DNA from 4 places in the Leptolyngbya sp. PL-A3 genome. Region 2 is predicted to be linked to each of the others. Evidence: predicted binding sites of a transcription regulator. Region 2 holds the regulator's gene; each other region holds the start of a gene.
What was found. The regulator NtcA, encoded in region 2, controls nitrogen genes in cyanobacteria. The targets are predictions, from matches to a motif close to TTTGTANNNNNNNNTACAAA.
Positions count from the first base shown of each region.

Region 1 (3,154 bases), on a different contig from region 2:
ATAGGTGGTGTATGCGCCCAACATCATCAACTCGCCGTGGGCCAGGTTGATCACACCCATCAAACCAAAAACGATCGCCAGCCCTAGTGCCGCGATTAACAAAACGGCACCGATACTGATGCCATTAAACAGGCCATCAAACAACCCTTGCCACACTGGCTTTCTCCCTATGAATTCTGGCTATTGCCACTCTGAGCTAGGGCAGAAGGATTCATCTGCACCGTATCCACCCTTTCCCTCTGCCCTATCCAAGAGTGGCTACAGGTATAAAAAGAGGGCGGCAGCCCAAGCACCGCCGCCCTGAATCAGACGTTCAATTTAGCCTTTGAACTTACCGCCCTTCGCGGGATCGGTCCAGTCGCAAGCGAAGCCCTTGGTTTCCGGTACATACTGGTTCCAGGGCAGCGGATCAACGGGGCCATCGGTGGAGTAAACAATATTAAACAGACCGTCGTCACGCACCTCACCAATTCGCACTGTCTTGGTGATGTGGTGAGCAGCGGTCATCTTCACCGGCCCTTCGGGAGCGGCGAACTCCTGGCCGATAGCCGCAGCACGTACCGCTTCCAGGTCAGTGGTGCCTGCCTTCTCAACAGCCTGCTTCCACAGATAAACCATGATGTAGGCCGCTTCCATGGGGTCGTTGGTTACGCGGTCTTCGCCGTACTCTTTCTTGAAGTCGGCAACCCACTTGGTGTTTTCAGGGCTTTCAACAGTCTGGAAGTAGTTCCATGCGGCATAGTGGCCGATGAGGAACTCTTTGCCAATCTGACGCACTTCTTCTTCCGCAATACTCACCGACATGGTGGGATACTTGTCGGGGGTGAGGCCTGCGCCCTGCATCTGCTTGAAGAAGGCCACGTTGCTGTCCCCGTTCAAGCTGTTGAAGATCACGCCACCGTTGGGTAGAGCCTGCTTGATTTTGGTGATGATGGGAGTAACTTCGGTGCTACCCAGGGGCAGGTAGTCTTCACCAACAGTTGCGCCACCCTTCGCTTTGAGCTGTTCTTTGATAATCGTGTTCGCGGTACGGGGGAACACGTAGTCAGAACCCACCAGGAAGAACTCTTTCCCTTTGTTTTCGAGCAGCCAGTCAACGGCAGGCTCGATTTGCTGGTTGGGGGCAGCTCCCGTGTAGAAGATGTTCTTAGAACACTCTTGACCCTCGTACTGCACGGGGTACCAGAGCATGTGGTTCTTAGACTCAAACACGGGTAATACAGCTTTCCGGCTGGCCGAAGTCCAGCAGCCGAAAACTGTTACGACCTTGTCCTGATCGATCAGCTTGGTTGCTTTTTCTGCGAAGGTGGGCCAGTCAGAGGCACCATCTTCAATCACAGCCTCGATCTGCTTGCCCAGCACCCCACCTGCGGCGTTGATTTCTTTGATAGCGAGTTGCTCAGCTTCAACGACAGTGGTTTCACTGATGGCCATCGTGCCGCTTAGGGAGTGAAGAATCCCGACCTTAATCGTGTCACCACTGGCAGCCGCAGGCGAAGCGCCCGCAGCAGGCGAAGCCGCAGGCGACTCGGCTGTGTCTGAGGAAGAACTTGCACACGCCTTCAACAACATACTGGTTCCGAGAGCAGCGGAACCATAGACCAGGAACTTACGCCGATTAAACTGCATGGACATTAAATTTTGTTCTCCTAAGAATCAGGGAAGGGAACGCAACGAAAAGGCGGAGGAAATTCTATGCATTGTCGAATCAGCACAGATACTAGAGCGGCGTAAGACCTCTTTTTGTGTCCTAGGATACAAAATCTGCCTTGGGGGGCTAGCGAAGATTAAATTACCATGCTAAGTCGATAAACAACTCCTATAGTCGGCGTGCAATGACCCGATTAGAACACTAATTTATCTAATTTCCCAAACGTAGAAAAATTCGTTCTGAAGGTTTCTTTGGCGTAAAAGGGGCTTAAAACAAGGCAGAGAGGAAAACTTCCACGCTCCCTCTTTGTTTGTTTGTTGCCATCCCTTTTATGTCTGGCTCAGGCGCCGATTGAAATCTTGGAGAATGTTAAATATTGTGTGCCTAATTTCCCTTGGTTCGGTTGCCACTAGCACTTTAAGGAACTTGAAAAGCTTATTTAGCTCGTATCCGTCTATACATCACGGAGAGAGAATGTATGGATAAATGAAGACTGAAATAAGTCTAAACCATCTGTAAGTAGGGGTTAGAAATAATTTGAGACATGGTTTAGGGATTTTTGGGTGAGCGATCGCCCCCTCAAACCATTTCTATTCCAACAAGTCCGGAATCACGTGTATTCTCCCAACCTTTAAGGATATCGTTAGAGTCATGAAAACATGCCGATGTTTTGATGTGGGGAGTATGAGTATCCCCACATCAAACTAGACAAAGCTAGTTGTTCAACTAGGATTGAAACACTTTCTTTGTTTTGTAAATCGCTGTCTTGGCAGCAAAGTTTAGCGCGCTGTTCCTCTTTAAAATCGATTTAAATCTCTTTTCTCCGGGCCACTTTTTCCCAGGGTTAATAGGCTCTGTTAGAACCTCAGGCCACATACTTTGAATTAGTTTTCGAAAGAATTCATAGTTCGGTGTCAATCTCTTTGAAGGATTGATCAGTAGGAGGTGGGCGATCAAACTTCTGTTATTGCAGGGGCATATCTCTTCTATGGCAATATCCTTCTGGAAAGGCTGGTCTGCTCCCCAGTTGCCCAATCGTTGCTCCCAATAGAACAGATCGAGCAGAGGAACCCCAGAAGATTCTGAATAATCAGCGGCGTCTTCCAACCATGCTTTCAGTTCTGATCGGACGAATTCATTATCTGTTGCGTAGTTGCTAAAGCAAACTAGCATGTCTAATGATACTTTCCCTTTCATAATGCCAAAACAGGTTTTGGCAACTGCATTCGCTCCTCCGTTAATGCTGATGTAGTTTCTGTCTTGCCAATGGTAGTAGTAATGCTGAATATGAGTCGTTTTCGTTAGGATGGGCGGAATGATATGCTCCTGTTTGTATTCAGCTAGGAACGTATCGTTCAGAGATTTTGGTGTAAGGCCTTCATAGTTGAGTCCCAATGTTTGGGCAAGACGGCTCGGGATGATCGTGTCTGGAGCGTCAACCTTATGATTAAATCTGAAATACTCAATCTTATCTTTAAAGTCTTTAGATGCTGCTAGCAAAAC
Region 1 is NZ_JAMPLB010000032.1:62,804-65,957, forward strand. Features, by position in the region: gene NDI52_RS21610 (branched-chain amino acid ABC transporter permease) at 1-156, opposite strand, end outside; gene urtA (urea ABC transporter substrate-binding protein) at 319-1,635, opposite strand; gene NDI52_RS21620 (hypothetical protein) at 2,378-3,154, opposite strand, start outside.
Region 1: a site for NtcA is predicted at 1,743-1,762, ahead of urtA (urea ABC transporter substrate-binding protein). Genes of this name have one in related genera too.

Region 2 (3,154 bases):
CCCCTGTCTCAACACCTACATCCCCATAATCTCGTAACCCGAATCCACGTAGATAATCTGGCCTGTGATGCCACTTGCTAGAGGGCTACACAGAAATGCTGCAGCATTTCCGACCTCCTCTTGCGTAACTGTGCGGCGTAGAGGGGCAACCTCTTCTACATGACGCATCATATCTAGAATGCCACCGACTGCTGAGGAAGCCAGAGTGCGAATAGGTCCAGCGGAAATGCCGTTCACACGGATATTCTGGGGGCCCATCTCTGAGGCCAGGTAGCGCACATTCATTTCCAGTGCAGCCTTTGCCACCCCCATCATGTTGTAGTTAGGAATGACCTTCACACCGCCCAGGTAAGTCAAGGTCACGACAGAGCCACCCTCTGTCATCAGAGGCTTGGCAGCCCGGCACAGTTGCACCAGGGAGTAGGCACTGACTTCCATCGCCAGATTGAAGTTGCCTCGGGAGACATTGCTAAAGTCGCCAGTCAGGTCTTCTTTGTTGGCAAAGGCCAGGCAGTGAATCAGAATGTCAAGACGACCCCACTTGTCGCGCACGGTGTCGAAGGCGGCAACCACCTGCTCCTCGTTTTGAACGTCACAAGGAACAAAGATAGAGGGGTTCAAAGGCTCAACCAGCTCTCCCACCTTCTTTTCAAAACGGCCCTTCTCGTCGGGCAAATAGGTGATGCCAAGGTTGGCTCCCGCTTTGTGGAGTTGCTGGGCAATGCCCCAGGCGATGGAGCGGTTATTGGCAATGCCAGTTACGAGGGCATTTTTTCCAGTTAAATCCAGCATGGGAATGAGGAGGTATGGAATATAAAGCGCCCTTCAGAATACAAGAAAGAGGGATCGTCGCGATAGGGGGCGGAGAGGAGACTTCGGGAACTCGCTTTTCTGGCTGTCACATCAAGCCAGTAGTAAAGGGAAAGGTTGAGTGCTTTACGCCCAACCTTTCCCTTTACTACTGGCTGCGTACTTCACCCAATTCAGAGCCCTAATTTTGCCGCTAGAAAGCAGCAGCAAAATTTGATTTTTGGGTTGGGAGAGACATGAAATAACAAAGTGCTATGGAGAGATAGCTCATTGTTATTTAATCCGTTCAAAATTTAGTTTTAATAAAAGAATACACTCTGACGAGATATTATTCACTATTAAGTGAATCTCATGGTTCAGGTCTATGGCCTCTGTCTTCTGGCAAATAATGCGATCGCAGCCAATCTACGGCAATATTTTTGGGCACCAGGGGTGTAACTTGAGGTAGTTCGCTCTGTAACGTAATTTTCGATACAAAAACTAGCTCTAAAGTTAGTTTAAGTGTTCTAAAGTCATGATTCGGTCAACTTTTGCTGACTTGAAGCAGGATTTGATTAGCCCCCTCACTACGGTTTAGGCAGGACGAGAGGAATGGTTGTGGCACAAGATAAGCCTCTGGCGGATGTCTTTCGTCAATTAAGTGGTGGTGTTTTCCCGCCGATGGTGGAGACCTTCGACCGTGGCAAAACCATCTTCTTCCCCGGAGACCCGGCAGAGCGTGTGTACTTTTTGTTGAAGGGTGCAGTCAAATTGTCTCGGGTGTATGAAGCCGGGGAAGAGATCACCGTGGCGCTGCTACGGGAAAATAGTGTGTTTGGTGTGTTGTCACTGATTACTGGGCAGCGGGCCGATCGCTTTTACCATGCTGTCGCCTTTACCCCCGCAGAACTGTTGTCAGTGCCCATCGAACAGGTAGAAAAAGCCTTGAAAGAGCACCCAGAGCTATCTATGTTGATGCTAAAGGGTCTGTCATCTCGGATTTTGCAAACAGAAATGATGATTGAAACCCTGGCCCACCGGGATATGGGATCGCGATTGGTCAGCTTCCTGCTCATTCTCTGCCGGGATTTTGGCGTGCCGACCCCGGAGGGGATCACCATCGACCTGAAGTTGTCGCACCAGGCGATCGCCGAGGCCATCGGGTCTACCCGCGTCACCGTTACCCGCCTACTTGGGGAACTCCGGACGGACAAGATGATTTCAATCCACAAGAAAAAAATTACGGTTTACAACCCGGTGGCGTTGAGCCAGCAGTTTACGTAACCCAATTTTATGGAGGAGGGCTGTGAAACAACCCTCCTCCATAAAATTTTGTTTTTCGTTGAGGAAAGATGCACTGCACCCTTCCCTGACAGAGTCTCGTTTCACATCCCGTAATTACACGCAAAACACTCAGCAGAATGCAGTAGGCTGTAGCTGTATTAGACAGAGCCGGGAATGACCACGGGGCTTGTATTAATTGCAGCAATTTTGATTTTAGGGGCGGTAATTGCCACGGTGGGCGATCGCCTTGGGATGCGTGTAGGTAAAGCGCGTCTCAGTTTGTTCAACCTGCGGCCTCGGCAGACGGCCACCCTGATTACTATCCTGACGGGTATCGTGATTTCGGCGGTGACCTTTGGTATCTTGTTTGCGATCAGTGATCAGCTACGGACAGGGGTTTTTGAGCTGGAGCAGATTCAGGATGACCTGGCGACAGCTCGGGAACAGTTGGATCAGGCCCGTACGGAGCAGGAGGAGGTTCAGTCTGAGCGAGATTTGGCATTGAGACAACAGCAACAGGCGCGGCGGCGGCTTCAGGAGACAAATCGAGAGTTACAGCAGGCGATCGCCCAGAGCCAGGCTCGAGAGCAGCGGCTCAAGGAGACGAGCCAACGTCTAAGTTCCACCGAAGCTCAGCTGCAACAGGTAGATGCCAGCTTCCAGGAGGCCCGCGGGCTGCTCCAGAGCGTCACGCAACAGGCCCGTCAGTTACGCAGCGAGATCAACCAGTTGCAGCGCGATCGCAACCAGCAAATTGCCCAACGCGAACAGGAGATCGCCGAACGCGAACAGGAGATTGCCGAACGCGACCGTCAGATTGCCGAACGGGAAGCTCAGTTGAGTACGCTGGAAACTCAGCGCACAATTTTGACTCAGGCAATCGCAGATCTAGATCGCGAGTTCCAGGGGTTACGTCAGGGGAATGTGGCATTGCTTCGTAACCAGCCGTTGAGCGCGAATCTAGTCCGAATTGTTGACCCCGATAGTGCACCTCAGGTCGTGCGGGAGTTACTCCAAAACGCGAACCGGGCCGCTCTGCTACGGCTCATTCCGGGTACAACCACTGTCGATCGTCAGGTGT
Region 2 is NZ_JAMPLB010000012.1:91,252-94,405, reverse strand. Features, by position in the region: gene fabI (enoyl-ACP reductase FabI) at 16-792, opposite strand; gene ntcA (global nitrogen regulator NtcA) at 1,402-2,073, shown strand; gene NDI52_RS11865 (DUF3084 domain-containing protein) at 2,248-3,154, shown strand, end outside.

Region 3 (3,154 bases), on a different contig from region 2:
CAAACTCCGCGCGCTCAAAACCGACTCGAATGTGCTGCTGCTCAAAACCAACATGGGCGCAGGCCACAGCGGTGCCTCAGGCCGCTATGAGCACCTGAAGGAGATCGCAATGGACTACGCATTCTTATTCGGTCAGTGGGGTATTGCTGGGTAGCCTCAGTGCGGGTAAAGGCATTGTTATCAAGGCATTTTCCCAAAGAAAAGGTGCGGCGCTAAGCGCCGCACCTTTCTGGCTATTGAACTGAATTTGAACTTAGCCGTCTTTCAGAGACTTATCGATACTGCTATGGGAAGAGGAAGCCATATCCATGATGCCAAACTCGCCATAACCAATCTCGCTGTGCTCAAAGGGATCCAGACCCTGAGCTTCGACCTCTTCAGAAGAACGAATACCTACAGTCGCTTGCAGGAGCTTAATGATGATAAAGGTACCAACGGCCGCGATCGCATAAGCAATTAATACCGCCGCAATTTGTTTGAACAACTGGCCAGGATTGCCATAGAACAGACCATCAGCACCCGCCGCATTCACCGTTGTGGTCGCAAACAGACCCGTGAGGATAGCCCCAATAGTTCCGCCCACACCATGAACTGGGAACGTATCGAGGGCATCGTCAATGCCGAGCTTGTTCTTGATACGAATGGCATAGAAACAGCAGAAGGCCGTGATACCACCAATCAGCAGAGCCGCAACGGGGGTGACAAAACCAGCGGCCGGGGTAATCCCCACGAGACCTGCAACAGCACCAGTCGCCAGACCAACAGCAGTCGGCTTACCCATTAGAGACCATTCCATCAAAATCCACACAAGGCCAGCAGCAGCGGCCCCACAGTTGGTCGCGACAAAGGCAGCAGTCGCTAAGCCACCAGAAGCCAGGGCACTACCTGCGTTGAAACCAAACCACCCAAACCACAGTAGACCGGCACCCAACATGATGAAGGGCACGTTGTGAGGAGCAACCAGACGATTGGGGTAGATTCTACGGTTTTTCAGCATGATCGCTGCCACGAAAGCAGAAACTCCAGAGCTGATATGGACTACGGTGCCTCCTGCGAAGTCAAGGGCTCCGAAGCCACCATATAGGCCCATGAGCCCACCTTTGGCCCAAACCATGTGAGCTAAGGGACAGTAGATAAAGATAGACCAGAGCAACGTGAACAGGAAGTAAGCCCGAAACTTCATGCGCTCTACCAGCGCCCCCGAGATCAGCGCAGGCGTAATCATCGCGAACATGCCCTGATACATCATGAAGGCTTCATGGGGAATGGTAGGGGCGTAGGACACAACCGCCTCTGGCTGAGACCCCACCAGGTAATCGGTAGTTTCTAAGCCAACGCCATTCAGGAATAACCATTCCAACCCGCCAATAAAGGAAGTGCCTGGTGCAAAGGCCAGGCTGTATCCCCATAACACCCAGGTCACACCAACCAATAGCATCATCGTAAAGCTCATCATCAATGTATTAAGTACATTGAGGGAGCGAACAAAGCCACCATAGAAAAAAGCCAATCCTGGTGTCATCAATAACACCAGAGCCGCACAAATCAGCATGAAAGCTGTATCTGCAGAAACCTGAGCAGTTGCAGCGACTTCTAAGGGATCAGGAGTCTGCGCTAGCACTGCCTGGGGAAAAAGACCCAATGATAGAGTTAAACTGATAGCTGCAAGAGCTACGATTGAAAGCAACATGGGTAACGCTCTTTGAGTCGTGGTGCAGGCATGTCAATTTTGAACTGACTGGCAAATTTTGGCAGGCTGAGATGGAAGCCTTGCTAAACAAGAAATCCAGAGGCCGTAAGCAAGCTTCACCTTTACTCAGCACCCCTGATTATTCTGTGCACATCTTCAAATTTGCGAGCCAAGCCCTATTGGACATATATTTTCTGGCTTAGATTACATATAGACATTCACGCCAAAATGTATCAAATGTTGCAGTTTCAGTCAGATTTAACAATGTGTTACCTGAGATCCCATGCAGGTGAGGGATCTGGGTTTTGGGGCGATCGCCCTTGCTGAATCCCCAGCTATTAATCTCTCCAAAGCTTCTCGTATAACCAACTAGGTCATGTTTCAAACATGTGGATAGGGTGTGGTAACAGAGGCACAAAGTACCCCTGTTACCACACCCCATCCACATGCCCAGAACCCTACCAGCGCGTAGCACCATAAACCTTTCCGGTTTAGTGAGGTAAGAAGAATAGATATGAAACTTTGTCCCACATCCATCTCTTATGCCTCCTGAACTAAAAAATCCTATACAGCACTTTTCAAGCCTATGAGGTACAAGCTATTTTTGTAGGAGCCTCGCTCCGCGAGGGTCCTACAAAAATAGCTGCATTTTATTCAAGCGCAAAGCGCTGTAACTCTTAAGAAATTGTTTAAAAGGCAGAAACTAATAAGTGTTTAAAAGACTCGATCTTTCCTGCTAAAAAGACATGAAAACTCAATGTTTTGAAACGAATTCTAAAGCAAACAGCCTCAATTCAAGATTATAAGCAAGCTCTCATTCTTTAGACAGATTTTGTAACCCAAGAGGTGGAGTTACTCTCCAAACAGAGCCTCCCAGGGAACGTACTGAAGCACTGGCAGTATTACCTAATGCATGCCAACTCGTACGTTCATCTTTGCTGGGAGCTTACTGCACCCCCACCGTAAGAAGCTGTGTTTGAGTATCTTCCTCCCCTTAATGAACACAATCTGCCCTATCCTGACACCATTCATCCCATCGTGGTGCATTTTGTCATTGCGATGGTGTTATTTGCAGTGTTCTGTGATTTAGTTGGATATTTCACCAAGAATTCTCGGCTTTATGAAGTGAGCTGGTGGAATTTATCTTTTGCAACGGTTTCGATCTTTATTGCAGTTATCTTCGGGCAAATTGAAGCGGGTTTGGCAGAACCTTATGGTTCCGCAGTTTCTACCCTCAACTTACATACCTTATTAGGCTGGTCATTATCTGGTTTTTTAGCCGCCGTTACAGGATGGCGCTACGTTATCCGCACTCAGGAAAAGCAACAGCTTCCCATTCCATATTTAGTCGTTAGTGTGGGCCTGGTAGGTGCAGTACTATTTCAAACCTACTTGGGCGATCTGTTGGTATGGGTATACGGTCTGCATAGTACGCCGGTCGTGGAAGCCACACGTTCGGGAGGG
Region 3 is NZ_JAMPLB010000004.1:160,883-164,036, forward strand. Features, by position in the region: gene NDI52_RS05400 (S9 family peptidase) at 1-154, shown strand, start outside; gene NDI52_RS05405 (ammonium transporter) at 254-1,690, opposite strand; gene NDI52_RS05410 (DUF2231 domain-containing protein) at 2,663-3,154, shown strand, end outside.
Region 3: a site for NtcA is predicted at 1,882-1,901, ahead of NDI52_RS05405 (ammonium transporter). Genes of this name have one in related genera too.

Region 4 (3,154 bases), on a different contig from region 2:
AATTTGTTCGTGCTGTGCCATTAACGCATAGCGGGCCAGGGGGTTGTAGTGCTCCCAGCAGGCGAGAGCCCCCAACCGACCAACCGCAGTATCCAGTACCGCTAAGCCAGCCCCATCGCCCTGACCCCACACCATGCGCTCATGGTAGGTAGGGGTGATTTTGCGCCGCTTCATCAACAGGGAACCATCCGCGTCGAAGATCAACTGCGTGTTATACAGCGATCCTCCGTCACGCTCGTTCACCCCTAACACAACCACCATGGCGTAGGAGCGCGCTGCCCGGCTGACCGCGTCCACCACAGGACCCGGTACCGTCACCGCCTCCTCATACAGCCGCATATGCTCGGCCCCCATCAAAACAGGGGGTTGTACAAAGGAGAAATAGGGATAGTAGGGAATGAAGGTTTCAGGAAAAACCGCCAGTTGCACGCCTTCCTTGGCAGCCTGGGCGATCGCCTCCAAGACCTTTTCCGTTGTCCCTTCCCGACTATACAACACCGGACTCAACTGTACGGCTGCGGCTCGAATGGTTTTGGAATAATCCAACATAAGTTCGTGTGTGAGAAGCGAGGATGAGTTCGGCATCACAAAGACACCGCAACACGAAACGGGTGTTTAACGGTCTGCTAGGGCAAATTACGTTTGTCTGGCTCTAAACCAGGGTTTTAATCTTTTGGGTAAACGATAGGTTGCCCAGTCTTAACAATGAACTTCGTGGGTAAGGGCGAATAGCCATTCGCCCCTACAGGTGTTGATTAGAGCGTCCAGGTATCAATAATCAGTGCGCCATCCTTGCGGTGCATGAGCACCAAGTCCAGCACATCCAGGGGATTGATGGGCCGAATTCCGGGAATGAGCGACGGTTCACCATGACCATAGAGTGCTTGCAGGGCAAAGCGGCAGGCGTAAACCTTGCCACCCTCTTCCATAACTTTTACCAACTGGTTGTTGAAATTCTGGTGGCCTGGAAATGCCGCATCGCCCAGCTTGGGGAAACCCCGTTGTACCCCCAGAGTTACCCCTGGCCCATAGAGCAACACCGAAGTTTCGAACCCTTTGCGGATCAGACGCGTGGCTTGCAGCAGATTCACGAACCCAATCGAACCCTCGAACGCAACGGTGTGGAACGTTACCAGGGCTTTTTCACCCGGCTCAGCTTGAACATCAGGAAATACTTTCTCTTCGTAATCAACGAAAAAGTCACCTGTCTGGTGGGCAGGAGTGGTTACTTCAGGCATGGAGGGAAGTCCTTAAATATCGAGAACGAGCAAGCAGAAAACTGTGGAGTGTTTGAAGGAGATTCATGAACCACATTTAGTCAGCACCTTACGGGGGGTGAAAGGTTGTCCCTGTATCTGCTTTTACAAAATCGTTAGATCTGGCTGTATCGATAGGGGATCATTCTATTGCAATGGAATGATGGAGTGATTTGTGCGATCGCCCCTATCGAAAGTGCCAGGTTTCTTACCTCAGGTCTGTAGTGATCATGCCTTAACGTAACCTGAGTTCGGGTTAAGGGCGTTTTCGAGTGCCGCGCAACGCGCGGCACTCGAAAACGCCCATTTTGGCGTGCGCTTTGCGCACGCCAAAATGAGCACTTCAGCTTATCCCGAACTGAGGTTAACGTATGAATGGGATGTAGTGGAAGGGGCGCTTCGTGCCCCTTCCACTACATCCCATTCATACGTTTAAAGCACTACCTACTATTCAAATCAATAGGTAAATCGACAAAAACTTTGTGATAACGCTTGAGTCAACCTGCCCTACCTATAAATACCGCTAAACCTCCACGTTCTGTAACGCAAAGTACAAGGCTGCACGGAATCAGCCCTTAAGGTGCAAACACAGCACTCCCAAGCAAACATTCCTGAGGTTGCGATACATGCGGTCACACTATCCGGTTGTCATTGTGGGCGGTGGGCAGGCAGGTTTATCGATGAGCTACTGCCTGAAAGAGCGCGGCATCGAGCATCTTGTCTTTGAGAAGTATCAAATTGCCCATTCCTGGCGCTCGAAACGTTGGGATTCCTTCTGCCTCGTAACACCCAACTGGCAATGTCAACTGCCGGGTTTTCCCTACACGGGAGATGACCCCCAAGGCTTTATGGGACGGGATGCGATCGTCGAGTACATCGTGAACTATGCCCGCTCTTTTGAGCCGCCCATTCGTGAAGGTGTGGAAGTCACCCGTCTGCGGCAGGGCGAAGCGGGTGGCTTTGAAATCGACACCTCCATTGGTGACTACACCGCAGATCATGTCGTGATCGCGACAGGTGGGTATCATAATCCCCGAATTCCAGCGATCGCCGAACGCTTCCCTGATTCCATGACTCAACTGCACTCATCCCAATACAAAAATCCTGAATCCTTACCAGAAGGTGCGGTATTGGTGGTGGGCACAGGGCAGTCAGGTTGCCAGATCGCGGAGGACTTGCATCGGGCTGGACGGCAAGTGCATTTATGTGTGGGGAGTGCGCCGCGATCGCCTCGTACCTATCGGGGTAAAGATGTGGTGGATTGGTTGGATCAGATGGGTTACTACGATTTGCCTGTAGATGAACACCCCCAAAAAGACGGTGTACGCGCCCGTACCAATCATTACGTCTCTGGCCGCGATGGGGGCAAAGAAATTGATCTGCGCCAGTTCGCTACCGAAGGAATGCAGCTTCATGGTCGCCTACTGCGAATTCAAAATAACCAATTGGAGTTTGGCGACGATCTGAAGACCAATCTCGATCAGGCTGATGGTGTCGCCGAGAGCATCAAGCGCACCATCGATACCTTCATCGAGAAGCACCACATTGAAGCGCCTACTGAGCCGCCCTATGTGCCCCTGTGGGAACCGACGGAAGGGGAAGAAGCGATCGCACTCCCCGTCACCGAAATCAGTACGGTCATTTGGGCCACAGGCTATCATATGGACTTTCGGTGGATTGAACTGCCTGTTTTTGATGGCAAGGGTTACCCAGCGCACAATCGGGGTATTACTCCCTTGCGTGGCCTCTATTTTTTGGGCTTGCCCTGGCTCTATACCTGGGGCTCGGGTCGCTTCTCAGGTATCGCCCGCGATGCCCACTACCTGGTAGATTGTATTGCTTCGCGCCATCAAGTTACCCCTGTTGTGATGCAAACGGTCAATGAGGTTGCCATCGGC
Region 4 is NZ_JAMPLB010000004.1:194,830-197,983, reverse strand. Features, by position in the region: gene NDI52_RS05545 (Nit6803 family nitrilase) at 1-549, opposite strand, end outside; gene NDI52_RS05540 (MSMEG_0572/Sll0783 family nitrogen starvation response protein) at 756-1,238, opposite strand; gene NDI52_RS05535 (MSMEG_0569 family flavin-dependent oxidoreductase) at 1,883-3,154, shown strand, end outside.
Region 4: a site for NtcA is predicted at 1,349-1,368, ahead of NDI52_RS05540 (MSMEG_0572/Sll0783 family nitrogen starvation response protein). Genes of this name have one in related genera too.